Linked DNA regions of Sagittula sp. P11. The protein of the gene in region 2 interacts with the protein of the main gene of each other region in a pairwise test. Links are inferred from orthologs where the notes say so. Each region holds a gene or a part of one and is shown on either strand. Other genes may lie near its edges.

Region 1 (14,366 bases), 1.4 Mb from region 2 along the record:
GCGGTCCTCTTCCAGCGCGCCGCGGCGGATGTTGATTTCCGACTGCAGGTTGGCCAGGGCGCTGTTGCGGGCGCTCTGGCGCAGCGAGATCACGTCGATCTTTGCCCGGTAGAACTCAAGCGCGCGGTCGAGGTCATAGGAGGTATCGACGAACACCGCGTCGCCCGCCTGCATGAGCTTGTCCTGCATGCCCGGGTTCTGGAGGTAGGTTTCCAGCGGGATCTGGTAGAGCGTGCCCTGGCGGTAAACGCGGATCGAGGCGAATTCGCGGTCGCGGATGTCCGTGCCACCGGCGGCGATGATCGCCTCGCCGAGGGTCAGGTCATTCGGGGTGATCGGCACGATGGTCGGGGTGCGCACGGCGCCGCCCACGGCCACGCGCTGCGAGTTGAAGCGGCTCACCTCGAGGCTGAAGGTCGGGTCGATCTGGTTGTCGACGAGCACCTGGAACAGACGGTTCTCGGCCTCTTCGATGGTCAGACCAGCCACCGGGATGGAGCCCACGTCGGGGATGGCGATGTTGCCGTCGTCGCGGACGGTGTAGCCCTGACGCTGATTTGCCGCGGCGAGCAGACCGGACAGTTCCTCGACAGAGTTGCGGCTCTTGGTGGCGAGCAGAAGCTCGTCACCCACACCGATGCGGTAGGGCTGCGGCGCGACATCGGGCAGCGGCCGGAATTCGAGCGTCTCACGCGATTCGTCGGGCAGGTAGGGGGTCGGCGGGATGGCACCGACACCGCGCGCACTGCCTCCGCCCGCGTTGGCAAAGAACGATGCGGGCAGGCTTTGCGGCGCATAGGCCGAACGGTTGGCGCTTGCCACGACGGTCGGCGACATCTCCAGAACGGTCACCTGGAAGCCGTCGGCGGCCGAATTGACCGTGGGGCTGTTGTAGGTGATCCCGCAGGACGTCAGAGCAAGGGTCAGCGCCGCAACACCGATCCAGCGTCCGGCCTTCGGCATAAGTCTCCGACCCTGCGCCCGCTTGGAGGTCACGCTCATATCTTACCCCGTCCCAAAACTTGCTTTTGTTCATTCTCGACCTGCGCAACGCGGCTTGCAAGCCGCACCGCGAGGGCCGTCAATCTCTGACGGAATTACATGCGTTCCGGCCACATGGCGACATGACGCTCCTGCTACACTGCAGCAAATCCGACGAGCGGGGCAAATCTGCAACATCGGCAAGAATCTTCCACATGGTGAAAGTGAACAATTCGTTTTCAGCGCATGGGCGACGAAATGGCTCACTGTATACAGCTGCATACTGTAGACGCCGTTGCGCGTTTGGCCTAGAGAGGGCGCAAGGTTAACAAGGGGGATCCCATGTCCGACACGTCCACGCCCGATATCATCTACACCAAGGTCGACGAAGCGCCCGAGCTGGCCTCGGCGTCGCTGCTTCCGATCATCCAGTCCTTTGCCTCCGCCGCCGGCGTGACGGTGGGTACGAAGGACATCAGCCTCGCAGGCCGGATCATCGCCACCTTCCCGGAGGCCCTGACCGCAGAGCAACGCCAGTCCGACGACCTGGCCGAGCTGGGCGAACTGGTGAAGAAGCCGGACGCCAACGTGATCAAGCTGCCGAACATCTCCGCTTCGGTCCCGCAGCTCGTGGCTGCGGTCAAGGAACTGCAGTCCCAGGGCTACGCACTTCCCGACTATCCCGAATCCCCGTCCACCGACGAGGAAAAGGCCGTCCGCGCCAAGTACGACAGCATCAAGGGCTCGGCCGTGAACCCGGTCCTGCGCGAGGGCAACTCCGACCGCCGCGCCGCCGCTGCCGTCAAGAAGTTCGCGCAGTCGAACCCGCACCGCATGGGTGAGTGGTCCTCCGACTCCAAGACCCGCGTCGCCGCGATGACGGGCGACGATTTCTATTCCAACGAAGTCTCCGCCACGCTGGACAAGGCCGCGACCGCGAAGATCGTGCTGGAGACCGCCGATGGCGAGACCGTCCTGAAAGAGGGCGTCTCCTACCCGGCGGGCACCGTCGTCGACGCCACCTACATGTCGGCCAAGGCGCTGGACGCCTTCCTTGCCGAAGAGATCGAGAAGACCAAGGCCGAAGGCACGCTGTTCTCGCTGCACATGAAGGCCACGATGATGAAGGTCTCCGACCCGATCATCTTCGGTCACGCCGTCAAGGCATGGCTGGCCCCGGTCTTCGAGAAGTACGGTGACAAGATGGCCGCGCTGGGGGTGAACCCGGCATCCGGCATGGGCGACCTGCTGGCGCGGGTGAAGGACGATCCGGAAATCACCAAGGCCATCGCGGACTGCCGCGAGCAGCGCCCGCCGATGTACATGGTCGACAGCGACCGCGGCATCACCAACCTGCACGTGCCGTCGGACGTCATCATCGACGCCTCCATGCCGGCGCTGATCCGCGCGGGCGGCAAGGGCTGGGGCCCGGACGGCAAGGAGTCGGACACCAACTGCGTGATCCCCGACAGCTCCTACGCGCCGGTCTATGACGCGACCATCGAGTTCTTCAAGGCCAACGGCAAGCTGAACCCGGCGACCGCCGGCACCGTGCAGAACATCGGTCTGATGGCGCAGAAGGCGGAGGAGTACGGCTCCCACCCGACGACCTTCGAGATCCCCGCCGACGGCACGGTCAAGATGATCCTCGACGACGGCACCGTGCTGCATTCGCACACCGTCGAAGCGGGCGATATCTGGCGCTCGGCCTCGGCCCGGAAGGCGCCGATCGAGGACTGGGTGAACCTGGCCATCGAACGGCAGAAGGCCACGGGCTACCGCGCGATCTTCTGGCTGGACGCAAGCCGCGCGCATGACGCCGAGCTGATCGCCATGGTCAAGCCGATCCTCGAAGCCAAGGGCGTCACCGACAAATTCGAGATCATGGCCCCGCGCGAAGCCACAATCGCCTCGCTCGAGACGATCACAAAGGGCGAGAACACCATCGCGATCACCGGCAACGTGCTGCGCGACTACCTGACGGACCTCTTCCCGATCCTCGAGCTGGCGACCTCCGCCAAGATGCTGTCGATCGTGAAGCTGATGCAGGGCGGCGGGCTGTTTGAAACCGGCGCTGGTGGCTCTGCCCCCAAGCACGTCCAGCAGCTCCAGTCCGAAAACCACCTGCGTTGGGACAGCCTTGGCGAGTTCTGCGCGCTTGGCGAATCGTTCAAGTTCCTCGCCGACCAGAAGGGCAACGAAAAGGCCCGCGTTCTGGGTGAGGCGGTGGACACCGCGACGCAGGGCATCCTCGACAACGACCGCTCGCCCTCGCGCAAGGTCGGAGAGCCGGACAACCGCGACAGCCACTACTGGTTCGCCCGTTACTGGGCCGAGGCGCTGGCCGCGCAGTCCGACGATGCCGAGCTTGCCTCCCACTTTGCTCCCATCGCCAAGGCGCTGGCCGATGGCGAAGCGGATATCGTCGCCGAACTGGCTGCGGCACAGGGCAGCCCGGCGGACACCGGCGGCTACTACCACAACGACCCGGAAAAGGTCGCCGCGGTGATGCGCCCCTCGCCGACGCTGAACGCGATCATCGGCTGAGACGTTCGTACCGGACAAAAGCAAAGCGGGCCCCGAAAGGGACCCGCTTTTTTCGTGCCGTTGAACCTGCGGTCAGATGCGGGCGTGTGCGCCGCCACGCGGACCGGCCACCAGCCATGCGATGAAGCCGAGAACCGGCAGGATCAGAATGGCGAGGGTCCAGACGATCTTGGCGAGCGTGGACGCGCCAGAGGTCAGAGTCTGGTAGATTGCGTAGATGTCGGCGATGAGGATCAGAAGACCCAGAAGACCATATTCCATTGGTTCAGCTCCCGTTTAGCTATCTGGGGAGACAACGTGCTCGCGCCCATCGGGTTCCCTCGACGTCAAAATTGGTAAGGCGGGGCCGTGCGTGCCAGGCGTGCGTCAAGCCCGCTCAGACCGGCTTTTGGCGGGCGCGAAGGGCCGCTCGTGTGGTTGTTCGGGGGAAGGGGGCGGAGGCGGCTCAGACTTGGCACGGGCCGCCCTGTTTGCCGCCTAAGGGCCCGGCGGGTGCGGCGCTGGTCGGCCGCCGTCGCGGGGCCCCGGTCGGGGCCCCTCTCGGGTCTGATGTCAGATACCGCTGCGCTTGGCGGCCGCATCTGCCGGGGCCACGCGGGCAACGGAATGGATCGCGCCAAGGCCGTCGTCACCCTTCCACTGGAAGGAAATGTCGATGCGGTCGCCGGTGGCGAGGTCGGCCGGAACCAGCAGGTCCGCCGGCAGGGTCCAGACCGTCTTGTCGGTCAGGACGAGGGTATGGGTGGCCGGGGTCCAGCTGTGGACGGTGCCAATGGTCTGATCGGCGAGGACCGGACCTGCGACGAGGGCGGCCAGAGCCGCGATAAGCGTGAAACGCATGGGGTTTGCCCGAAGGGAGGATGGCGCTCTAGGCGCGATCCCCGCGCTTGCAGCCGCCGGGCGGAGCCTCGCGCCCGGATGACACGAAGATGACATGGCGGCGCATCTTTTCAAGTGGTCTTGCAAGGGATTCTTTGCCGCTGGCGGCTTGTTGCCATAGGTGCTTGGGATGCGGCAGCGCTTGCATCCCCTGAGTGTTCCCGGGCCTTTGGACGAATGTGTCTTCCCGCTCCCGCACGGCTGCGAAAAACGACGGTTCAATCCGCCCGGAAGCCCCCTTCGGCCTACCGCTTGCGTCGCTTGACGTTCCCGCCGCGCTGGCCGGGACGCCCTGCTGTCGAGCGGCCCTTGGCCTTGGTTGCCTCTTCGGAGGCCCGTTCGACCGCCTGCTGTCGGGCCAGCGGGTCGTCGGTCACCGCCAGTTCTACCGCCTCCAGCCGCTTGACCTCGTCGCGCAGACGTGCGGCCTCCTCGAACTCGAGGTTCTCCGCCGCCTTGCGCATATCCGTCCGCAAGCCTTCCAGCACAGCGGCGATGTTGGAGCCCTGACGCTTCGGGTCGATCTTCGCGGTGACGCGGGACTGGTCGGTGTCGCCCTGGTAGAGTCCGGCGAGGATGTCGTCGACGTTTTTCTTCACCGTCTCCGGCGTGATCCCGTGTTCCTCGTTGTAGGCCATCTGCTTCTCGCGGCGGCGGTTGGTCTCTCCGATAGCGCGTTCCATGGATCCGGTCATGCGGTCGGCGTACATGATGACCCGGCCATCGGCGTTCCGCGCCGCCCGCCCGATGGTCTGGATCAGCGAGGTCTCGGACCGCAGGAAGCCCTCCTTGTCGGCGTCGAGGATGGCCACCAGCCCGCATTCCGGGATGTCCAGGCCCTCGCGCAGCAGGTTGATCCCCACCAGCACGTCGAACGCGCCAAGGCGCAGGTCGCGCAGGATCTCGATCCGTTCGATGGTGTCGATGTCGGAGTGCATGTAGCGCACCTTGATGCCCTGTTCGTGCAGGTACTCCGTCAGGTCCTCGGCCATGCGTTTGGTCAGCACTGTGGCGAGGGTGCGCATGCCGTTTGCCGCGACCTTGCGGATCTCGTCCAGCAGGTCGTCGACCTGCATCTTCACCGGCCGGATCTCCACCTGCGGGTCCAGAAGGCCGGTGGGGCGGATCACCTGTTCTGAGAACACACCGCCCGATTGCTCCAGCTCCCACGCGGCGGGGGTGGCGGAGACGAAGATCGACTGCGGGCGCATCGCGTCCCATTCCTCGAACTTGAGGGGGCGGTTGTCCATGCAGGACGGCAGGCGGAAACCGTGTTCCGCCAGCGTGAATTTCCGCCGGTAGTCGCCGCGATACATGCCGCCGATCTGCGGCACGGAGACGTGGGATTCGTCGGCGAAAACGATGGCGTTGTCGGGGATGAATTCGAAGAGGGTGGGGGGCGGTTCGCCCGGCGCGCGGCCCGTCAGGTAGCGCGAGTAGTTCTCGATCCCGTTGCAGACGCCGGTGGCCTCCAGCATCTCCAGGTCGAAGTTCGTCCGCTGCTCAAGCCGTTGCGCCTCCAGCAGTTTCCCCTCGCCGACAAGCTGGTCGAGCCGCTGGCGCAACTCCTTCTTGATGCCCTGGATCGCCTGCTGCATCGTCGGACGCGGTGTGACGTAGTGTGAGTTGGCGTAGATGCGGATGCGCTCGAAACTGTCGGTCTTGGTGCCGGTCAGCGGATCGAATTCGGTCAGCCCTTCCAGTTCCTCGCCGAAGAAGGACAGCCGCCATGCGCGGTCCTCGAGGTGGGCAGGCCAGACTTCCAGAACGTCGCCACGCACCCGGAAGGTGCCGCGCGAAAACCCCTGATCGTTGCGGCGATACTGCTGCGCGATGAGGTCGGCCATGATCTTGCGCTGGTCATACTCCTTGCCGACGAACAGGTCCTGCGTCATCGCCCCGTAGGTCTCGACCGAACCGATACCGTAGATGCAGGACACGGACGCCACGATGATCACGTCGTCGCGTTCCAGCAGCGCCCGGGTGGCCGAGTGGCGCATCCGGTCGATCTGTTCGTTGATCTGGCTTTCCTTCTCGATATAGGTGTCGGACCGCGCGACGTAGGCCTCCGGCTGGTAGTAGTCGTAATAGCTGACGAAGTACTCGACCGCGTTGTCCGGAAAGAACCCCTTGAATTCGCCGTACAATTGGGCGGCCAGTGTCTTGTTGGGGGCGAGGATGATCGCTGGGCGCTGGGTCTGTTCGATCACCTTGGCCATGGTGAAGGTCTTGCCGGTGCCCGTCGCACCCAGAAGCACCTGGTCGCGCTCGCCCTCATCGATGCCGCCGGCAAGTTCCGCGATGGCGGTCGGCTGGTCGCCCGCCGGAGAGAAGGTGGTCTGCATGACGAACCGCTTGCCGCCTTCGAGCTTTTCGCGGGTGCGCACATCCGGCGCGGCGGCATGCATCATGGGCATCTGTTGCGGCGAATTGTTGTGCATCGGGGTCTCCTGTGCGCGACCCCGGTTGTCCAGCGCCGGTCGTGTCGCTGCAGTGCAACGTAAGTCGCAGGGCGGCCTCGCGCCAGTCCGATGCTGACAATAACTGTCTGCAAGACGTCAGGGAGAGTGGTCTGTTTCGGGTCGGTTGGCTGACACGCGTGTCTCTGGCGGGGCCGCACCAGGGTTCGCAGAGTGCCGAATACATGCGCGAACTGCTGATCCACTGCTCGCCTGCCTACCAACTTTGGTCGCAGCACCTTCTGGCGCGGATTGAAAGGGCCATCTGATAACAAAGGGAAATAGCGGACTGGCGGCGGATCGCCCGTGTCGCGCTGCCCGGCTGCCACAAAGGAAGCATTTGCCAAAACCGAAAGCTGATATGTAGCTTTGAAGGAGACAAGCAGCGCTCGGTGGCCCGGTGCCACGAACCCACCCCTCGCTCCCTGTGTCTCCGGTCGGACACCTGAGCCTGCTTGTCGTCCGATCCTTGTCCCGGCCAGCGCTCACTGTGACAATTGGAGCGGCGCAGCATGTTGCCCTTCGCCGCGGAATCCCGGATAACCGTTGTGATTCATGGAGGTGTGGAAATGCGGGCTCGCATCTATCAACCGGCAAAGACGGCCATGTCCTCGGGGCAGGGCAAGACGAAGCACTGGTATCTGGACTACGTGCAGGACAGCCCGAGGTCGATCGACCCGCTGATGGGCTGGACCTCCTCCGCCGACACGCAAAGCCAGGTGCGCCTGCGCTTCGAGACGAAGGAAGCGGCGCTGGCCTACGCCAAGGAACACGGCATCGACGCGATGGTGATGGAGCCGAAGAAGCGGAAGGTGAACATCCGGGCGCGGGGGTATGCGGAGAACTTTGCGTCCGACCGCCGGGCGCCCTGGACGCACTGAGCGTCTTCACCGCGGGCGGGGGCGCCGGCATTTTCCGAAGCGATCCAATGCTTTAGCGGAGCACCCTCGCCATGGACACCACTCATCTCGTCACCCACTCCGGGGGCTTCCACGCCGACGAACTGCTGTCGACGGTGGTGCTTACCCGCTTGTTTCCAAACGCAAAACTGGTGCGCTCACGGGATGTTGAATGGATCTCTCCGGCGCCCGGGCGGGTCGTTTACGACGTCGGCCGCGTCTACGACGCCGAGGCGGGCATCTTCGACCACCACCAGCGCCCCGTGCCGCAGCGCGAGGACGGCGCGCCCTATAGCTCTTTCGGTCTGATCTGGAAGCACTTCGGCCACGGCTACCTCTGCGCGCTGGGCGTGCCCGAGGCCGACGTGGACGAGATACACCATTGTTTCGACAGGGAATTCGTCCTGCCCGTGGACCTTCTGGACAACGGCGCGATGGAGCCGTCGGTGGCCGGGCCACTGGCGGGGATGACCCTGCCGGTGCTTCTGGAAACGCTGAAGCCGGTGTTCGACGACCGGGGCCCCGGGGCAGATGACCGCGCGTTCATGGATTCGTTAACGGTCGCCCGCGCCTTCGTCGAAGCGGCGGTGCGCGGCCAGGCGGCCAAACGGCGGGCAGAGGCGATGGTCATGGCCGCCATCGCGGAGGCCGGCGCCTCCCGCGTGCTGGAGCTGCCCATGGGCATGCCCTTCCGCGGCGCCATCGAGGCGGCGGGCGCCGAAAACCTGCTGTTCGTCGTGCATCCGCGCGACGGCGACTGGGCGCTGAACACCATCCGAAAAGGCTCCAACACCTTTGAATCGCGGGCAGATCTGCCGGAAAGCTGGGCTGGCCTGACCGACGGCGCGCTGGAGGCGGCGAGCGGCGTCAAAGGCGCCAAGTTCTGCCACAACGCCCGCTTCATCGCCGTCGCGAACACACGCGAAGCAGTGCTGGAAATGGCCCGCCTCGCGGTGGCAGAGGCGGTGACGGACGCGCCCAAGGGCCTTGGCGCGGTGTTCGAACCGGCGGCGAAGTAAGCCTTGCCTGTGCTTCCCTGAACGCGGGGCGCGGTGCGTTAACCCTGCCGCGTTAACCATTCCTTATGGTGAGTCCCGGCCGGTTCGGGGGTCCGAAACGGCCGGTTGTTAACCTCTCCGATGCGGCGCCGAATCGCGGATGCGTAGGGGGCTGGTGCTTGGTCTGTGCTCGGGTGCCGGGCGCGGCTTCTCGTCAGCGAGAAAAAGCCCACCTGATAAGCTGATAGGCTGCTCCGATCACGGCGCCGACGACCAAGGCCTCGGGCATGAGACGCATTACGGATCGCATGACGTACTGGCCGTAGTCGCGGTCTGGAAAAGCGGACAGATACTGCTCTTGAGAAGGCATCGCGCCGTCGATTTTTCCTGCGGTCAAGAGCAGTGTCGAGACCGCAAGAATGGCGAAAATGGCTGCGCCGATCGCCGCGCCGCGAATGATACGCTTTATCAGGATGGTGGATTGCGGCTGTTCGCCAGTCAACTCGTCACTCAAACGTCCAGCTCCACCGCAAACCGCGCGTTTTCCTGGATGTACTGGAAGCGCAGTTCCGGTTTCTTGCCCATCAGGCGCTCTACCAGGTCGCCGGTTTCGCCGGGTTCGTCCTCGTCGATGGTCACGCGGATCAGGGTCCGGGTGTTGGGGTCCATCGTGGTTTCCTTCAGGTCCTTGGCGTCCATCTCGCCCAGGCCCTTGAACCGTTGCACATCGATCTTTCCCTTTCCGCCCAGACCCTTGGCCAGCGCGGCCTCTTTCGAGGCGTCGTCGGCCACGTAAAGCCGCTTCGCCCCCTGGGTCAGCCGGTAGAGCGGCGGGCAGGCGAGGTAGAGGTGGCCCTGGTCGATCAGCGGGCGCATCTGGGTGAAGAAGAATGTCATCAAAAGCGACGCAATATGGGCGCCGTCCACGTCGGCGTCCGTCATGATGATAACCTTTTCGTAACGCAGGTCGTCGATGTTGAACTTCGTCCCGAGGGACACGCCGAGCGCTTCGCAGAGGTCGCGGATCTCGGCGTTCGAGGTCAGCTTGTTGGAGGCGGCGCCGAGCACGTTCAGGATCTTGCCCTTCAGCGGCAGAAGGGCCTGGGTTTCGCGGCTGCGTGCGCCCTTGGCGGAGCCGCCGGCCGAGTCGCCCTCGACGATGAAGATCTCTGTCCCCTCGCGGGACTTGGCGGTGCAGTCGGTCAGCTTGCCCGGCAGCCGCAGCTTCTTGGTGGCGGACTTGCGGGCGGTCTCCTTCTCCTGCCGGCGGCGGAGGCGTTCCTCTGCCCTCAGCACGAGGAAGTCGAGGATGGCGCCTGCGGACTTCGTGTCGGAGGCGAGCCAGTTGTCGAAGTGGTCGCGGACGGCGTTTTCCACGAGGCGCTGCGCCTCGGTCGTGGCGAGGCGGTCCTTGGTCTGGCCGACGAACTCCGGTTCGCGGATGAAGCAGGAGACCAGCGCGCAGCCGCCGGTCATCAGGTCGTCGCGGGTGATCTGCGCGGCCTTCTTGTTGTTGACCAGTTCGCCGTAGGCGCGGATGCCCTTGAGGATCGCGGCCCAGAAGCCGGCCTCGTGGGTGCCGCCCTCGGGGGTGGGCACGGTGTTGCAGTAGGACTGGATGAAGCCGTCGCGCGAAGGCGTCCAGTTGATCGCCCATTCGACCTTGCCCGGCACCTGGAAGCGTTCGCGGAAGTCGACCACCCCGCCGAAGGGCGCGTCGGCGTAGGTGCTGGCGGTGCCCAGCGTTTCGGTCAGGTAGTCGGAAAGGCCGCCGGGGAAGTGGAAGGTCGCCTCCGTCGGGGTTTCCTTGTCGTCGATCTCCGACTTCCAGCGGATTTCCACGCCCGAGAAGAGGTAGGCCTTGGAGCGGACCATCTTGAACATGCGGGCGGGTTTGAAGCGGTGGTGGCCGAAGATCTCCTCGTCGGCGTGGAAGGTGGTGGTGGTGCCGCGGCGGTTGGGGGCGGCGCCGACCTTCTCGACCGGGCCGAGCGGGATCCCGCGGGAGAAGCGCTGTTCGTAGAGCTCCTTGTTCTTGGCCACCTGCACGACCATCGAGTCCGACAGGGCGTTGACCACCGAGGCGCCGACGCCGTGCAGGCCGCCGGAGGTCTCGTAGGCGTCGCCGGAGAACTTGCCGCCGGCGTGCAGCGTGCAGAGGATGACCTCGAGCGCGGACTTGCCGGGGAACTTGGGGTGCGGGTCGATGGGGATGCCGCGGCCGTTGTCGCGAATCTCGACGGCGTAATCGGCGCGCAGCGTGACCTCGATCCGGTTGGCGTGGCCGGCGACCGCCTCGTCCATGGAGTTGTCGAGGATCTCCGCCACCATGTGGTGCAGCGCCCGTTCGTCCGTGCCGCCGATATACATGCCGGGGCGCTTGCGGACGGGTTCCAGCCCTTCCAGCACCTCGATGGAGGAGGCGTCATAAATAGGTTCGACTGCGGAGTGGAGGAGATCGTCTGCCATGTATGTCCCTCGACGCGTGCTCGGTTTGTTCTGTTGATTGAGGGGCAGTATGGCAGAGGCGGCAGGGCGGCGAAAGGGGAACGCCGCGCCGGGGCACTACCTATACACAGGAGATCCGCAGGGTTCGGCAGATATGGGGCTCATTCGCCGGTGCAGGGGGTGGTGTAGGCGTCGGGATGGGCGGCGGCGGCGGTGTCCACCCGGCCCTCGGGGATGTCCGCCTTCAGCGCGTAATCGTCGCCGCGCAGGAGCATGCCGTGGCTGTAGGTGAGGCCCTTCGGGTCCTCGATGGCGCGGACCTCGAAGGTGCCCCGGATGCGGTCCGTGCCGCCGGGATTGTAGCGCAGCCAGACGAGGGCCGACTGTTCGCCGTGGTCCTCGGCCGTCACCATGTCCTGCGCGCGGGTCAGGAAGACGTCGACGAAGACGAGGCCCCGCGCCTCCGCCCGCCGCGCGGCGGCGCCGGCGGCCTGCGCGAGCAGCGGCCCAAGGTCTTCGAGATCGGTGCGGATCATCACCCGCTGGCTGCCCGGCCCGGTGGCGCCGGGATCGTGCGTCTCCCAGACCGCGCATCCGGCATGGGCCCCCGTGGCAAGGGCGAGAAGGGCAGCGGTCAGGACACGGATCATGAAACGGGCTTTCCCGGCAAAGAGACTGGACAAATGTCTGCCGCGAGTGTGCCGGGGGCAGGGGCGCCCGGCAAGAGGTTCTGGCGCCTTGGGAGGGTGCCTTCGCCGCTGTGGGGCCCCGGATGAAGGCCTTGGCCCGGGTGGGTGGCTGATGGAGGCGGCACGTGCGCCTTGGTCCCGGGCGCGGCTTTGTGACAATGGTGCGTGCGGAGCACGCACCCTACGGTTCTCTCACGAATCCAATGCTATGTGTCTGAGAGAAGGCAATAGTGAATAATTCAGCTATTGTGTGCCGATTGACGTTCAAGGTATTCGGCGTACATTTTTCTCGCGATCTCCTTGCTTTCACAGAAAACTCTGATTTGATCATTTAGCTCTGCTTGTGAAAGCAAGGTGTGCTGCCCGCGTTCCCAAACTACAGGTCTCCGGTGCTTTTCACCGCTCCCGCAAACGATCTTGGGTAAGAAAATAATTCTCCCAGGCGAGTCTTCAAAGTCGGTGAGGCGAAATATGGATGCCTCAAGTGCTGTCATATACAAGCTGGCTTGAAAGTCATCGAATGCAATTTCGCTCCATGGGTTAAAGAAAATTGGGGCAAACTGTCCCCCTTCACGGATAACGGTTAACGGCTTTACTGGAACGAAAAGGCCCGGGCCTATTGGTAGGCGCTCATCGAGGCGATCAAATGCACGTACGCCTTCTATCGGGGTTTTGGCAACCATGTCGAACCACGCGTGTACAACTTCGACGTTGTACTTATGTCCAAGAGGATTGCCTTTCATGGTTGCAACCTTAAGGCCCATTTCCCGTGAAATGCCGTCCTCTATGTAGAAGCGTGCTGCCTTACGGCTAGGGTTGTAATTCCAGACAGGGCTGGAGCGAACGAAGTTAAAAATGTTCCTCGCGGTCCTGTCGACTTGCGGATTCTGTAAACGCGACCAGTTTTCAGCCGCAGGAGGTCTGTCAATTTTTGTAAAGGGGGTCATTGGAGAGTGATCCTTTGCCCTTTAGGGATTTCTAGTTGCCGAATTAGGTCTTCCGTTATTTCCATTCCGACATTGAACGCGCCCGACTTGTTGTACACATGATCCCATGCTCCTCCCTTAGCATGGGACACATCATATAGCACGTGAGCGGGTACCATAGCATAGAAGCGACAAAGTTGGCGAATCCAATCTTCTGTTGAGGCTGGAAAATCAAAGTCTGCGTCAATTAGAAGGCCCGTGTCAAAATCCACCTTTTGAGCGTTTCTCTCAATGGGGGCTCTCTTGAAGACTTTGAATTGATTGTAAATTTCACGAAACACTGGCCCGTGTTCCCACGCTTCGATTTTCGCTGACACTAAGGGCGCGCCCTTGTCACGCAATGTGTCTACGTGCATGAAATATATGGCTTTATTCAGATGAAGGTTGGATATGCCAACGCCGAGACGCCTTGCCTCTTCCAAGAAAATGTTTGCGACGGCTCGTACGTCATATCCTCTCATTTGCGCCTCACTTCGCCTACATCAACGATACTCGTGAGCGAACGGAGTGTCACCTAGCTAGCGCCGATTCGCCCCGGCGGAAGCGAGCTATCAGCTCAACGGTCGAAGATGCAGGCATTTCAGCATTAAGAACTCGTTTGTTAACCTCCCTCCACCCCTCTCCCACCTCCGGGAAAAACGCATCCGCGTCCTCCACAACCGTGTCGACTTCGGTGATCAGCAGGCGGTGGGCGAGGGGGAGCAGGGCTTCGTAGATGCCCTGTCCGCCGATGCCGTAGATGCGGAAGTAGCCTTGGGACTGCGCCAGCGCGATGGCGTCTTCGACGCTGGGCACCACATGCTCGGTCAGCGTGGTGTCGCGGGAGACGACGATGTTCAGGCGGTCTTTCAGGGGTTTGAAGGGCAGCGATTCCCACGTCCTGCGGCCCATGACGATGGCGCCTCCGAGCGTCTCGCGCTTGAAGAGGGCGAGGTCCTCGGGGATGTGCCAGGGGATCTTGTTGTCCTTGCCGATGGCTCCGTTCCGGGCGCGGGCGGCGATGAGGGTGATCATGTGCGCCCCCCTTACACCGCGACCGGCGCCTTGATGGCGGGCGCGGGGTCGTAGTTGTCGAAGGCGAAATCCTCGTAGCGGAAGTCGAAGAGGTCGGTGACCTCGCGGGTGAAGCGCAGGGTCGGCAGCGGGCGGGGCGTGCGGGAGAGCTGGAGGGCCACCTGCTCCATGTGGTTCGAATAGATGTGCGCGTCGCCCATGGTGTGGATGAAGTCGCCCGGTTCGTAGCCGGTCACATGAGCGATCATGTGCTGGAGCAGCGCGTAGGAGGCGATGTTGAATGGCACGCCGAGGAACATGTCGGCGCTGCGCTGGTAAAGCTGGAGGTGCAGCTTGCCGCCGGCGATGCGCACCTGCCAGAGCGTGTGGCAGGGCGGCAGCGCCATGTCGGGCACGTCGGCGGGGTTCCAGGCGGAGACGATCAGCCGGCGGGAGTCGGGCGTGTTGCGGATCATGTCGAGCAGGG
Region 2 (14,787 bases):
GAAATGGTCGAAACCGTGCTGGATGCCTTCGCCGAACAGTCGGGCCACAACGTGTCCTACGTCGGCTCCGACAGCTTCGAGCAGCAGATCCTTGTCGACGCCGAAGCCGGCTCTGCGCCGAACGTGTCGGTGTTCCCGCAGCCGGGCCTCGCGTCCGACATGGCGTCGCGCGGTTTCCTCACCCCGCTGGGCAAAGACGTGGCCGACTGGGTGGCCGAGAACTACGCGGCCGGGCAGTCCTGGGTCGACCTCGGCACCTATGCCGGGCCGGACGGCGAGGATCATCTCTACGGTTTCTTCTACAAGGTCGATGTGAAGTCGCTGGTCTGGTACGTGCCGGAAAACTTCGAGGATGCGGGCTACGAGGTTCCCGAGACGCTGGAAGACCTCAAGGCGCTGACCGAGCAGATGGTCGAGGACGGCGAGACGCCGTGGTGCGTCGGGCTCGGGTCCGGCGGTGCGACCGGCTGGCCGGCGACCGACTGGGTCGAGGACATGATGCTGCGCACGCAGTCGCCCGAGGACTACGACGCCTGGGTCAGCAACGACCTGAAGTTCAACGACCCGAAGGTGGTCGGCGCGATCGAGGAATTCGGCTGGTTCATCGAGGACGGCCGCGTGGCCGGGGGCCGGGGTGCCGTCGCCTCCACTGACTTCCGCGACAGCCCGAAGGGTCTCTTTGCCTCGCCGCCGCAGTGCTACATGCACCACCAGGCGTCGTTCATCCCGGCCTTCTTCCCGGAAGGCACCGAAGTGGGGCTGGACGCGGATTTCTTCTACTTCCCGGCCTACGCCGAGAAGGACCTCGGCACGCCGGTTCTGGGTGCGGGCACCCTCTGGGCCATCACCAACGAGAACCAGGCCGCGCATGACCTGATCACCTGGCTCCAGACGCCCGAGGCGCACGAAATCTGGATGGGCCTCAAAGGCTTCCTGACCCCGCACAAGGGTGTCGACCCGGAGGCGTTCTCCGATCCGACGCTGCGCAAGATGAACGAGATCCTGCTGGGCGCGACCACCTTCCGCTTCGACGGCTCCGACCTGATGCCGGGCGGCGTGGGCGCGGGCTCCTTCTGGACCGGCATGGTGGACTACGCCGGCGGCGAATCCGCCGAAGCGGTGGCGACCGAGATCCAGGAAAGCTGGGACGCGCTGAAGTAAGCGCCTGAACGAAGTCCGCCCCGGACACATGCCGGACGCCCGCGTGGCGCCGGGTCCGGGGCGGGGTTGCATACAGCGGGGGAGACGGGCCGATGCATCCGGCGCTACAGGGTCTTTTGACGATCGTGATCGGAGTGGGTGCGTGCCTCGCCTACTTCTGGGCCTCGAACCAGATCCTGGACAAGGTTCTGTTCCCGGCCAAGGGCCCCAAGGCGGGGCGCAACATCAACCGCGCCAACATGGTGCGGCCGTGGCTCTTCCTGTTTCCTGCGCTCTTTGCGCTGACTCTCTACCTTGCCTATCCGGTCCTCGAAACGTTGCGCCTGTCGCTGACCGACCGGCGGATGGGCGGCGCGTGGACCGGGTTCGACAACTATACGCAGATGTTCTCCGAGGCGAAGTTCTGGGAGGCGATGCGCAACAACATGCTCTGGCTGATCGTCGTGCCCGCGCTGTCGACCGCCTTCGGGCTGATCGTGGCGCAACTGACCGACCGACTGCGCTGGGGCAACGTGGCGAAGTCGCTGATCTTCATGCCCATGGCGATCTCATTCGTCGGCGCGTCGGTGATCTGGAAACTGGTCTACGACGCCCGCCCGCCGGGCACCGAGCAGATCGGTGTGCTGAATGCCCTCTACGTTTTCTTCACCGGCGGCGAGCCGCAGCAGTGGCTGACGATCCCGCTGTGGAACAACTTCTTCCTGATGGTGGTGCTGATCTGGATCCAGACCGGCTTTGCCATGGTGATCCTCTCCGCCGCCCTGCGCGGCATCCCCGAAGAGACGGTCGAGGCGGCCATCGTCGATGGCGCCGGTCCCTTCCAGATCTTCTTCAAGATCAAGGTGCCGCAGATCTATCCGACCATCATGGTGGTCTGGACGACGATCACGCTGGTGGTGCTGAAGATCTTCGACATCGTGTTCGCCATGACCAACGGGCAGTGGGGCACGCAGGTTCTGGCCAACTACATGTTCGACAAGCTGTTCCGGGCCAACGACTGGGGCGTGGGGTCCGCCTCGGCCATCATCATCATGGTCCTCGTGACGCCGATCCTCGTGTGGAACGTGGTGCAGGCGCGCCGGGAAATGCGCTGATGCGCAGGACGGCCGCGCAGGGATAAAGGGGCAGGGGGCTCGTTATGGATAATATCGCAGGACACAAGTCGTCGCTGACATGGGCGGTGAACATTTCCGTCGTGGTGATCGTGGCGCTCTGGCTGTTCCCGACCGTGGGGCTGTTCGTGTCGTCCTTCCGGACGGCGGACCAGATCGCCACCACCGGATGGTGGAAGGCGCCCATCGCCGCCGAGCAGAACCTCGTGCTGCGCACCAAGGCCCCGGACCAGCAGGTGCAGGAGGGCGACCTCTACGTCATCGCCGGCAACCTCTTCGACGAGGAAGGACGCGACCGGCTGGACATCTCGGCCTGGGGCACGTCCTCGCGTGATGTGGCGGCCTATGAGCCGGGCGACACGGCCGAGGACGACCAGATGCGCATCTCCGTGGCGGAGAACGGCGACTACCGCATCGAAAGTCCTGTCGCGATGGAGGGCCGCCGCGGCGAGCGTTTGTTCGTCACCGCGCTGGTGCCGCCGGAGTTCACGCTCGACAACTACCGGCAGGTGCTGACCTCCGGCAACGCCACCGACAGCATGGCCAAGGCCTTCTTCAACACGCTGACGGTGACGATCCCTGCGACGATCATCCCGATCGTGGTGGCGGCCTTTGCGGCCTATGCGCTGGCATGGATGGATTTCCCGGGCCGCGCGCTGTTGATCGCCTTCGTCGTCGGCCTGCTGGTCGTGCCGCTGCAACTGGCGCTGATCCCGCTGCTGAAGCTGCACCTGCAGATCGGCATCGGGAAGGGCTACCTCGGGACGTGGCTGGCGCACACGGCCTTCGGGTTGCCACTCGCGATCTACCTGCTCAGGAACTACATGGCCGGGCTGCCGCGCGACATCATCGAGAATGCGCGCGTGGACGGGGCGACGGACTTCCAGATCTTCACCAAGATCATCCTGCCGCTCAGCTATCCGGCGCTGGCCAGCTTCGCGATCTTCCAGTTCCTCTGGACGTGGAACGATCTGCTGGTGGCCAAGGTCTTCCTGATAGACGCCACGGGCCAGACCACGGTGATGACCAACCAGATCGTCGAACTGCTGGGGACGCGCGGCGGCAACTGGGAAATCCTCGCCACCGCGGCCTTCGTCAGCATCGCCGTGCCGCTGGTCGTGTTCTTCGCCATGCAGAGATACCTGGTGCGCGGCCTCCTGGCCGGCTCCGTGAAATGAGATGAAACCCGCCCCGGGACAAGGACCGGGGCCCCGGCCGCGGGCCGGTCACGAAAAGGCGCCGGACGCCATCCGGGCCTGAAAAGGGAAAGAAAATGACAGACTCGAGCATCGACAAGGACTGGTGGCGCGGCGGAGTGATCTACCAGATCTACCCGCGCAGCTACCAGGACTCCAACGGCGACGGGATCGGCGACCTCAACGGCATCACGGCGCGCCTCTGGCACGTCGCGAGCCTTGGTGTGGACGCGATCTGGATCTCGCCGTTCTTCACCTCTCCGATGAAGGACTTCGGTTACGACGTAAGCGACTACTGCGACGTCGACCCGATGTTCGGTTCGCTCTCGGACTTCGACACGATGGTCGAGACGGCGCATCTGCACGGCATCAAGGTGATGATCGACCTGGTGCTGTCGCACACCTCGGACCTGCACCCGTGGTTCGTGGAAAGCCGGTCGTCGCGCACCAATGCGAAATCCGACTGGTACGTGTGGTCCGATCCGCAACCCGATGGCACACCGCCGAACAACTGGCTGTCGATCTTCGGCGGCTCGGCCTGGCAGTGGGACACCACGCGGGAACAGTACTACCTGCACAACTTTCTGACCTCGCAGCCGGACCTCAACTTCCATTGCTCCGAGGTGCAGGACGCCTTGCTGGAGGTGGTGCGGTTCTGGCTGGACCGGGGGGTGGATGGCTTCCGCCTCGACACGATCAACTTCTACGTGCACGACCAAGAGCTGCGTTCCAACCCGCCGCTCCCGCCCGAACGCCGCGACGACTCCATCGCTCCGAAGGTGAACCCCTACAATCACCAGGAGCACATCTATTCGAAGAACCGGCCCGAGAACATCGCCTTCCTCGAACGGTTCCGCGCTTTGCTGGACGAATACGAAGGCAAAACCGCCGTGGGCGAGGTCGGCGACGCGCAGCGTGGGCTGGAGATCATGGGAGAGTACACGCGCGGCACCAAGCGCGTGCACATGTGCTATTCTTTCGAGTTCCTGTCGAACACCTATCCTTCTGCCGAGCGGGTGGTGAAGGTGATGAACGACGTGGACGAGCGGGCGAATGGCGGCTGGCCCTGCTGGGCCTATTCCAACCACGACGTGGTGCGCCACGCCTCGCGCTGGAACCTGCCCCCGGCGGCGCTGCGGGCTTTGACGACCCTGCAGATGTGCCTGCGCGGGTCGGTCTGCATCTACCAGGGCGAGGAACTGGGCCTGCACGAGGCCGACGTGGCCTACGAGGACCTTCAGGACCCCTACGGCATCGCCATGTGGCCGGAGTTCAAGGGCCGCGACGGGTGCCGCACGCCGATGGTCTGGGACGCTCAGGCGGTGAACGGCGGGTTCTCTGACGCCCACCCCTGGCTGCCGGTCAGCTTCGAGCACATCCGCGCCGCCGTGTCGGCGCAGGAGGAAGACCCGGGCGCGCTCTTGCACCACTACCGCAAGGCCATCGCCTTCCGTCACAGCCACATGGCGCTGAAGAAGGGCGAACACTACGGGATGGACCACACCGGCACCGTCGTGCACTTTTTCCGCAAGCACGGCGACGAGGAGATCTTTGTGGCGATCAACCTGTCGGGCGAGCCGTCGAACATCGAGATGCCGGAAGGCAGCTGGTTCCAGATCGGGCAGGAACTGGGCAGCGCCGCACCGGGACCGGACGGCAAGCTGCATCTGGGTCCGTGGCAACCTGCGCTTGCGTTGCGCAACACGCACTGAAGCGATAGAAGGGGGAGGGGCATGGCTGGACTGAAACTCAGGGACGTCGAAAAGACGTATGGCGGCACGGTCAACGTGCTGAACGACATCAACCTCGACGTCGAGGCCGGCGAACTGATCGTGTTCGTCGGGCCGTCGGGCTGCGGAAAGTCGACGCTGCTCAGGATGATCGCGGGGCTGGAGAAGATCACCGGCGGGACGCTGGAGATCGACGGGCAGGTGGTCAACGACGTGCCGCCCGCGCAGCGTGGCATCGCCATGGTCTTCCAGTCCTACGCGCTCTACCCGCACATGACGGTGCGCGACAACATGGCCTTCGCGCTGAAACTGGCAAAGAAGACCCCGGCCGAGATCGAGGAGGCGGTGAACCGCGCCGCGAAAATGCTTCAGCTGGAACCCTACCTGGACCGTCTGCCCAAGGCCCTGTCCGGCGGTCAGCGGCAGCGCGTGGCCATCGGACGCTCCATCGTGCGGGACCCGAAGGTGTTCCTGTTCGACGAACCGCTGTCGAACCTGGACGCCGCGTTGCGGGTCGCCACTCGGATCGAGATTGCCCAGCTCAAAGAGTCGATGCCGGACCGAACGATGATCTACGTGACCCACGATCAGGTGGAGGCGATGACGCTTGCCACGCGCATCGTGGTGCTGGCCAACAAGGGCATCGCGCAGGTCGGCACGCCTCTCGATCTGTATGAACGGCCCAACAGCGAGTTCGTGGCGCAGTTCATCGGTTCCCCGTCAATGAACCTGCTGCCCGGCGAGGTGATCGCCACGGGCGAGCAGACCACCGTGCGCCTCGAGGGCGGCGGAATCGCGCTGTCGAACGTGCCGACGAAGGACAGCGACATGGGGCTGAAGGTGAAGGTCGGCATCCGGCCCGAGGACTTCACCCGGACTACGGGCGAGGCGATCTTCTCGGGCGAGGTGGCCATCACCGAGGCGCTCGGCGAGGTCACGCTGCTGTACTTCGTGGCGGAGAAGGATTCGGACGCAGTCATCGCGAAGCTGCCGGGCATCCATGTCGGAATGCGCGGGCAGACCGTGCCGCTGACAGCAGTGCCGGAGAAGGTGCACCTGTTCGCGGACGGCGTGTCGCTGCTTTACCGCTGAATTCAAGGGGCGCGGCGCGTCAGTGCCGCGCACCAGTTCGGGGACACGCCCCGGTTACTCGACTTCGCCACCGGCGCGGCGCCAGTGCCCCAGCCCGCCGATGTTGTGCACCTCGGCATGGCCCATCCGTTCCAGCATCTGTTTCGCCATGGCCGACCGCGCGCCCGACGCGCAGTAGACGGCGATGGGCTTGCCGTCCTTCAGTTCGGGCACACATTCCGGCGACCGCGGATCGGCGCGCATCATCAGCGTGGCGCTGGGAATATTGATCGCGCCCTTCGCCTTGCCGCCGGACGCCAGTTCCGACGGATCGCGAATATCGACCAGAACGATGTCACCTGCGGCGGTGCGTGCCACCGCATCCGCTGCGGTCATGCCCGCCGGGGTCATGGTGCGTTGATTGAATGCGAACATTTTCGGCGTCTCCTGTGCTCTTGCGGCAATATATACATTCCTATTTTAGAATGTAAAGGCGCAGCATTGATGTTCGGTTAATGTTCTCATTTTCCGATTGGCCCGGGCGCATGTTTCAACTATGTCTAAAACGTTCATCGACCCGGGGAGTCCCCATGCCAGAGCTGAAGCAGATCGAGGTGCGTGGCGCGCGCGAGCACAATCTGAAATCGATCGACGTGGATATTCCGCGGGATCAGCTGGTTGTCATCACCGGCCTGAGTGGATCGGGCAAGTCATCGCTCGCCTTCGACACGATTTATGCCGAAGGACAGCGGCGCTATGTCGAGTCGCTCTCGGCCTACGCGCGGCAGTTCCTCGACATGATGGAGAAGCCCGACGTCGACCACATCAGCGGTTTGTCGCCGGCGATTTCCATCGAACAGAAGACGACCTCGAAGAACCCGCGCTCGACCGTCGGCACGGTAACGGAGATCTACGACTACCTCCGCCTGCTGTTCGCGCGCGTCGGCACACCCTATTCGCCCGCCACCGGCAAGCCCATCGAGGCGCAGCAGGTTCAGGACATGGTCGACCGGGTCATGGACATGGAGGAGGGGACGCGCGCCTATCTTCTGGCGCCCATCGTGCGCGACCGGAAGGGGGAGTACCGCAAGGAGTTCCTCGAACTGCGCAAGCAGGGCTTCCAGCGGGTCAAGGTGGACGGCACGTTCTACGAACTGGACGAGCCGCCGACCCTCGACAAGAAGTTCCGCCATGACATCGACGTGGTTGTGGATCGCGTCGTCGTGCGCGACGGGATGCAGACCCGGCTTGCCGACAGCTTCCGCACGGCGCTGGACCTCGCCAACGGCATCGCCATCCTGGAAACCGCACCGAAGGAAGGCGAGCCGGAGCGCATGACGTTCTCGGAGAATTTTGCCTGCCCGGTCAGCGGGTTCACCATCCCGGAAATCGAGCCGCGGCTGTTTTCGTTCAACGCCCCATTCGGCGCCTGTCCGGAGTGTGACGGCCTGGGTGTGGAGCTGTTCTTCGACGAGCGGCTGGTGGTTCCGGACCAGACGCTGAAGATCAAGGACGGCGCGTTGGCGCCCTGGCGGAAGGGCAAGAGCCCGTATTTCATCCAGACCATCGACGCCATCGCCAAGCACTACGAGTTCGACAAGAACGCCCGCTGGAAGGACCTTCCGGCGCATGTGCAGCAGGTTTTCCTGTACGGCTCCGGCGAAGAGGAGATCCCGTTCCGTTACGATGAGGGCGGCCGCATCTACAACGTTACCCGCACCTTCGAGGGTGTCATTCCCAACATGGAACGGCGCTACCGCGAGACGGATTCGAGCTGGGTCCGCGAGGAGTTCGAACGGTATCAGAACAACCGTCCCTGCGGCGCCTGCAGCGGCTACCGCCTGCGGGAAGAAGCGCTGGCGGTGAAGATCGGTCCGTCCAGCGACAAGGAGCACCTGCTGCACGTCGGGCAGGTCGTTCAGATGTCGATCCGCCAGGCCTTCGACTGGTGCGAGACGGTGCCCGCCAACCTGACGCAGCAGAAGAACGAGATCGCCCGCGCCATCCTGAAGGAGATCCGCGAACGTCTCGGCTTCCTGAACAACGTGGGTCTCGAATACCTGACCCTCAGCCGCAACGCCGGGACCCTGTCGGGCGGCGAAAGCCAGCGCATACGTCTGGCCAGCCAGATCGGCAGCGGCCTGACCGGCGTGCTCTACGTGCTGGACGAGCCGTCCATCGGCCTGCACCAGCGCGACAACTCCCGTCTGCTCGACACGCTGAAGAACCTGCGCGACCAGGGCAACACGGTGCTGGTGGTGGAACACGACGAGGAGGCGATCCGCGAGGCAGACTACGTCTTTGACATCGGCCCCGGTGCCGGTGTGCACGGCGGGCAGGTGGTGTCCAAGGGCACGCCCGAAGAGGTGCAGAACGACCCCGCCAGCCTGACGGGCCAGTACCTCTCCGGCGCGCGCGAGATCGCTGTCCCGACTGAGCGCCGCAAGGGCAACAAGAAGAAGCTGAAGGTGGTCAAGGCGACCGGCAACAACCTCAAGGAGGTGACGGCCGAGTTCCCGCTGGGCAAGTTCGTCTGCGTGACCGGCGTGTCCGGCGGCGGCAAGTCGACGCTGACCATCGAGACGCTGTTCAAATCGGCCTCCATGGCGCTGAACGGCGCGCGCCAGACGCCCGCGCCCTGCGAGACGATCAAGGGGCTGGAGCACCTCGACAAGGTGATCGACATCGACCAGCGGCCCATCGGGCGCACCCCTCGGTCCAACCCCGCGACCTACACCGGCGCCTTCACCCCGATCCGCGACTGGTTTGCCGGTCTCCCGGAGGCGAAGGCGCGCGGTTACAAGCCCGGACGGTTCTCCTTCAACGTGAAGGGCGGCCGCTGCGAGGCGTGCCAAGGCGACGGTGTGATCAAGATCGAGATGCACTTCCTGCCCGACGTCTACGTCACCTGCGAGACCTGCAAGGGCAAGCGCTACAACCGCGAGACGCTGGAAATCCTGTTCAAGGGCAAGAGCATAGCCGACGTTCTTGATATGACGGTCGAAGACGCGCAGGTCTTCTTCAAGGCCGTGCCGTCGATCCGCGACAAGATGGATGCGCTGATGCGCGTGGGCCTCGGCTACATCAAGGTCGGCCAGCAGGCGACGACCCTTTCGGGCGGCGAGGCGCAGCGCGTGAAGCTGTCGAAGGAACTGGCCAAGCGGTCCACGGGCCGCACGCTGTATATCCTCGACGAACCCACGACCGGCCTGCATTTCGAGGACGTGCGCAAGCTCCTCGAAGTGCTCCACGAACTGGTCGATCAGGGCAACACGGTCGTGGTGATCGAGCACAACCTCGACGTCATCAAGACTGCCGACTGGCTGATCGACATCGGTCCCGAAGGCGGCGACGGCGGCGGAGAGATCGTGGCCGTGGGCACCCCCGAGGAGGTCGCGGAGGTGGAGCGCAGCCACACCGGGCGCTACCTGAAGCCGATGCTCGAAGCCCGTAAGGTGGCTGCCGAATAGCAGGTCTGCGCGCCGTGCCGACCCGGGTTTTTGCCCTAGGTGATATGGTGAACCCATGCGCCGCGTAGGGCGCGGATCTGACGGAGGCAACGATGACGGTTCTCGGACTGGCGTTGGGGGCGGGCGGTGCCCGCGGATGGTGTCACATCGGGGTGCTGCGCGCGCTTGAGGACATGGGCGTGGAGCCGCAGGTGGTGGCGGGATGCTCCATGGGGGCGGTGGTCGGCGCGGCCTGGGCTGGCGGCAAGCTAGACGCGCTCGAAGACTGGGCGCGCGGTTTGACGCAAGGCAAGTTCCTGAAGTTCCTCGACTTCCGGCTGGACCGGGGCGGCGTGATCGAGGGCAAGGCCGTCACCCGCCTGATGGAGGAGCTGGAGCTTCCGGAGAACATCGAAGACCTGCCGCGCCCCTTCCTCGCCGTTGCCACGGACATGAGCACCGGGCGCGAGATCTGGCTGCGGAAGGGCAATCTGGCACAAGCGGTCAGGGCCTCTGCGTCGATCCCGGGTGTCTTTTCTCCGACCGAAGTGGATGGCCGCTGGTTGCTGGACGGCGGGCTGATCAATCCGGTTCCGGCCTCTGCCGTCCGTGCGCTTGGCGCGACCTGCACCATCGCGGTCCACCCCGACGCGCGCCACGGCAAGATGTGGGAACCGAAGCCGGTGACCGGTTTGTGGGACAAGCTGGGTGCGCAACTGCCGGAAACCATCGGCGGGTTGCTGCCCCAGACCCGGAAAGAGCCCGTGCCCGGCTACGCCGAGGTGGTGACCATCTCTATCGAGATCATGATGGAGTTCATGCGCAAGGCGCGCGAGGCTTCCGATCCGCCGGACGTGCTGCTGCAGGCCGATTTGCTGAACGCCATGGGATTGCTGGAACTCTACCGCGCAGATGTTGCCATAGACGAAGGCCGGCGCATCGCCGAGGAGGCGCGCGACCGGATCATGGAGGTGGCCGGTGTGACCCCGGAAGCCACGCCGGCGTTCACCAAGCCGGAGTCCGCGAAGGACGGCAGCGAGACCTCCAGCCTTCCGCCCAGCATCGCGCCGGAGGAAGAGCCGGGCGGCGGCAGCGGCAACGACACGCCGGAGCCGGTCTACGAGAGGGTCAGGACGTCGCTGTCCTGAGGCGGCAGGGCGCGCGCGGCGCCCCAATGCCGCTTTGATCCTTACTTGGTCTTGCAGGTGTTGATGCCCAGAAGGCTGTAGGGCGGGCAGGACCCCATGGCCGAGGTGGCCAGCATCAGGACGCCGACGATCCCGGCGATCCAAGCCCAAACCCCGGCAAGCGTGGCGAAGGCGAGGATGAGCAGGACGACGCCCAGAACGGCGCGGACGATACGGTCGGTTTGACCCATGTTTTTCGCGAACATCGAAGACTTCCCCCAAAAGATTGATCTGCAATAAGCCTTAGATTGCGGGGCTCCGCGGGGAAATGATGTGGATCAACTTCGAGAATCTGCAAATGAAATGAGAGAGGGGGCCGCCTTTGAAGGCGGCCCCGCGGGATATCAGTTCGAAAGTTCGGCAATCGCACCGATGATCGACAGGACGGCGCGGGTGTCCGGATCGACGCGCACAACCTGATTGCCTAGGTGGTAATACGTTCGGTTCGGATCGAGCCCGTACTGCGAGGGGTTCTCCAGCAGGATGTAACGGTCGGGGATCGGCTCACCGCGGCGGACTTCGTAATACACCTTGTCGTTGTCAGCCTTCCCGCCCTGCGGCATCTTCTTGGCAAGGCCCGGCGGGACGCAGGCCGGGTCCTTCTTGGCAAGACCCGGGGGGCAGGCCTTTTCGGCGCTTGCCGCAAGCGGGGCGGTCAGGGTGATGAGGCCAAGGGCCGTTGCGGTGAGGATTCGTTTCATTCCTGCTCTCCTGTACTGTGGGAACAGGGACGTAACGCAGCTTCCTCGACGTTTCGTTGCATGGCTTTTTCGGATCGGCAAAAATCAGCCGCGGTGCCGTTTCTCGAAGCGTGGCAGCATTGCAGAGAAGTCGCGTCCCTTGCCGTCCTCGTCCTCGACAAACGTGCGGTAAAGTTCCGTCGCGGCCTGTCCCATCGGCGTGTCGGCATCCGCGGCCTCAGCCGCCTGCTGGCTGAGGCGCAGGTCCTTCAGCATCAGGTCGGCGGCGAAACCGGGCTTGTAGCCGTTGTCGGCGGGTGAGGTCGGGCCGACGCCCGGTGCGGGGCAATAGGCGTTCATGGACCACGAGTAGCCGGAAGAGGTGGAGACCACGTCGAACATAGCCTCCCGCGAGAGGCCGAGCTTGTCGGCCAGCGAGAAGGCCTCGCAGGTGGCGATCATGGTGACGCCGAGGATCATGTTGTTGCAGATCTTGGCGGCCTGACCGTTGCCGGAGGCACCGCAATGCACCGCCTTCTGACCCATGATGTCGAACAGCGGTTTCGTAATGGTAAACGCCTCGTCCGGTCCGCCGACCATGAAGGTCAGCGTGCCGCCCGACGCGCCACCGATCCCGCCCGACACCGGCGCGTCCAGCGCCATCAACCCTGCCTCCGTCGCCTGTTCGGCCACCGCGCGGGCGGAGTCCACGTCGACGGTGGAACAATCGAGCAGCACCGCGCCCTTCTCCATGTGGGGGATGATCTCGGCCGCGACGCCGCGCAGGATGTCGCCGTTGGGTAGCATGGTTATGACCACCTGGGCGCCCTTGACCGCCTCGGGGGCGGAGGCGGCGCTGGTCACGCCCTCGGCGGTGGTGCCCGCCACGTCGAAGCCGGTGACGGCGTGGCCCGCCTTGGCCAGGTTCGCCGCCATGGGCGCCCCCATGTTGCCCAGTCCGATGAAGGCGATCTGCATGGCTTTCTCCTTGAAGTCGAGTGTGTCAGGCCCCAGCGGGCGCAGCATCTTCGAAACGTCCGAAGCGGTGACGCCGTCCGGGGCGTGGCGCCACTTCGGTGCCTTGTCCTTGTCGATGATCGCAGCGCGGATGCCTTCGAGGAAGTCCCCGTGTTCCATGATCCGATGGCTGACGCGGTATTCCAGTTCCAGCGCCTTGCGGATCGTGAGGGACGGGCCGCGCAGGCGGTGGATCATCTCGAGCGTCATCGCCATCGACATGGGAGAGGCGCGCTCCAGCGTCTTCAGCGTGTCGGCGGCGAAGTCGGACGGATCGTTCCTGAGCGCGTTCAGCACGTCGCGCAGGGTCTCTCCGCCGAACAGGTCGTCGATCTGCGCCTGTCGTGCGGCCAGTGGGCTGTCGGGCACCGGCTGGGCTGCTGCCTCAACCTGCGCCACGAGGCCGGTGTGCACGAGGTTCTCCTTGAGGACGGGCCATGCGTCCTCGGGGATGTAGGTGTCGGCGAAACCGGCGTGGATCGCGTCGGCGCCATTCATGCGGTAGGCGGTCAGCCCGAGGTATTCGCCCAGACGGCCGGGGGCTTGCGCCAGCCGAAAGGTGCCGCCGACGTCCGGCACGAATCCGATCGCCGTCTCCGGCATGGAAATCCGGGTGCTGTCGCCCACGATCCGGTGCGAGACATGCCCGCCAAGACCCACGCCACCGCCCATGGCAAAACCGTTCATGAAGGAGACGATGGGTTTCGGATATTCCGCCAGCTTGGCGTTCAGCCGGTATTCGTCGCGCCAGAAGGTCCGGCCGTAGTCGTAATCGCCGTCGGTCCCCGTGCGATACATCTCGGCGATGTCGCCACCCGCGCAGAAGGCCTTTTCTCCCTCCGCGTCCAGCAGCACGAAGTGCACGCTCTCGTCGTCGCGCCAGCGGTCCAGCGCGCGTTCGATGTCGAGGCACATGGCGTAGGAGAGGGCGTTCAGCGCCTTGGGCCGGGTCAGCGTGATGCGGCCGGCATGGCCTTCGGTGCGGATGTGGGTGTCAGACATGACGTATGGCGGTCCTTGCATGGAGGGCGGGACAGGGCGCAAGGCCCTGTCCGCCCGTTATGTGCGATGCCCCCCGAAGAGGGGCGCGCCCTCGTCAGCCGGCCAGCATATGGCGGGCGGTGATCAGGCGCATGATCTCGTTCGTGCCTTCAAGGATCTGATGCACGCGAAGGTCGCGGACCAGCTTCTCGATCCCGTAATCAGCGAGATAGCCGTAGCCGCCATGCAGTTGCAGGCACTGGTCCACGGTGCGGGACCCGGCCTCCGTCACGAATTTCTTGGCCATGGCACAGAACTTCGTGGCGTCCGGCGCGCCGGTGTCCAGTTTCCACGCCGCCTGCCGCAGGAAGGTTCGCGCGGCCTGAAGCTCGATCTCCATGTCGGCGAGGCGGAACTGGAGGGCCTGGAACTGGTCGATGCTCTGACCGAAGGCCTTGCGCTCGGACATGTATTGCAGCGTCAGGTCCAGCGCGGTCTGCGCCGCACCGAGCGAGCAGGCGGAGATGTTCAGCCGCCCGCCGTCGAGGCCCGCCATGGCATAGCGGAAACCCTTGCCTTCCTCGCCGATGAGGTTGTCGTGCGGGATGGCGCAGTCGTCGAATTGCACCTGCGCGGTGGGTTGCGAGCGCCAGCCCATCTTGTCCTCTGCCGCGCCGAAGCTGAGGCCGGGGGTGCCGTCCTCGACATAGACGGTGGAGATGCCCTTCGGTCCGTCCTCGCCGGTGCGGACCATGGTGACATAGGCATCGGAGTAGCCGCCGCCGGAAATGAACGCCTTGGTCCCGTTCAGCACGTAGCCTTCGTTGGTCTTTTGCGCGCGGGTCTTCAGTGCCGCCGCGTCGGAACCGGAGCCGGGCTCGGTCAGGCAGTAGGACAGCACCGTTTCCATCGACAGCGCCTTGGGCAGCACGCGCGCCTTGAAGTCGTCGGAGGCGTAGCTGTCGATCATCCGGGCGCACATGTTGTGGATCGACAGGAACGCCGCGACAGAGGGGCAGGCCATCGACAGCGCCTCGAACACGAGCGTGGCGTCGAGCCGCGACAGGCCGGAGCCGCCCGACTCCTCGCTCACGTAAAGGCCGCCGAAGCCCAGCTCGGCCAGTTGCGGCCAGAGCGATTTCGGGATCGTGCCGTCCTTTTCCCATGTGCGGGCGTGAGGCGCGATGTGTTCCTGCCCGAAGG

What was found.
Region 1: the proteins of uvrA (region 2) and uvrB interact in binary tests that used the Escherichia coli proteins (3 or more experiments, as listed by UniProt). The link is inferred for Sagittula sp. P11 from one-to-one orthologs.

Annotation. Positions count from the first base shown.
Region 1 is NZ_CP021913.1:1,478,870-1,493,235, reverse strand. The notes cover bases 4,251-7,246. They hold uvrB (excinuclease ABC subunit UvrB), read right to left. Parts: upstream 6,849-7,246; coding sequence 4,653-6,848; downstream 4,251-4,652. Other genes in these bases: CDO87_RS07295 (hypothetical protein), read right to left, coding at 4,251-4,368. Also shown: CDO87_RS07310 (polysaccharide biosynthesis/export family protein), read right to left, coding at 1-1,002; CDO87_RS07305 (NADP-dependent isocitrate dehydrogenase), read left to right, coding at 1,324-3,528; CDO87_RS07300 (PLD nuclease N-terminal domain-containing protein), read right to left, coding at 3,601-3,789; more of CDO87_RS07295, read right to left, coding at 4,081-4,250; CDO87_RS07285 (ETC complex I subunit), read left to right, coding at 7,436-7,747; CDO87_RS07280 (MYG1 family protein), read left to right, coding at 7,819-8,784; CDO87_RS07275 (hypothetical protein), read right to left, coding at 8,978-9,277; parE (DNA topoisomerase IV subunit B), read right to left, coding at 9,274-11,232; CDO87_RS07265 (hypothetical protein), read right to left, coding at 11,373-11,861; CDO87_RS26680 (hypothetical protein), read right to left, coding at 12,140-12,847; CDO87_RS07260 (Panacea domain-containing protein), read right to left, coding at 12,844-13,347; CDO87_RS07255 (dihydrofolate reductase), read right to left, coding at 13,397-13,900; CDO87_RS07250 (thymidylate synthase), read right to left, coding at 13,912-14,366. UniProt on the Escherichia coli protein: The UvrABC repair system catalyzes the recognition and processing of DNA lesions. A damage recognition complex composed of 2 UvrA and 2 UvrB subunits scans DNA for abnormalities.
Region 2 is NZ_CP021913.1:104,147-118,933, reverse strand. What follows is about bases 6,524-9,940. They hold uvrA (excinuclease ABC subunit UvrA), read left to right. Parts: upstream 6,524-6,860; coding sequence 6,861-9,740; downstream 9,741-9,940. Other genes in these bases: CDO87_RS00560 (patatin-like phospholipase family protein), read left to right, coding at 9,833-9,940; CDO87_RS00570 (rhodanese-like domain-containing protein), read right to left, coding at 6,524-6,705. In the rest of the region: CDO87_RS00595 (ABC transporter substrate-binding protein), read left to right, coding at 1-1,161; CDO87_RS00590 (carbohydrate ABC transporter permease), read left to right, coding at 1,254-2,255; CDO87_RS00585 (carbohydrate ABC transporter permease), read left to right, coding at 2,300-3,451; CDO87_RS00580 (alpha-amylase family glycosyl hydrolase), read left to right, coding at 3,547-5,181; CDO87_RS00575 (ABC transporter ATP-binding protein), read left to right, coding at 5,203-6,291; more of CDO87_RS00570, read right to left, coding at 6,346-6,523; more of CDO87_RS00560, read left to right, coding at 9,941-10,867; CDO87_RS00555 (DUF2892 domain-containing protein), read right to left, coding at 10,909-11,112; CDO87_RS00550 (excinuclease ABC subunit A), read right to left, coding at 11,251-11,607; mmsB (3-hydroxyisobutyrate dehydrogenase), read right to left, coding at 11,692-12,564; CDO87_RS00540 (acyl-CoA dehydrogenase family protein), read right to left, coding at 13,700-14,787. UniProt on the Escherichia coli protein: The UvrABC repair system catalyzes the recognition and processing of DNA lesions. UvrA is an ATPase and a DNA-binding protein. A damage recognition complex composed of 2 UvrA and 2 UvrB subunits scans DNA for abnormalities.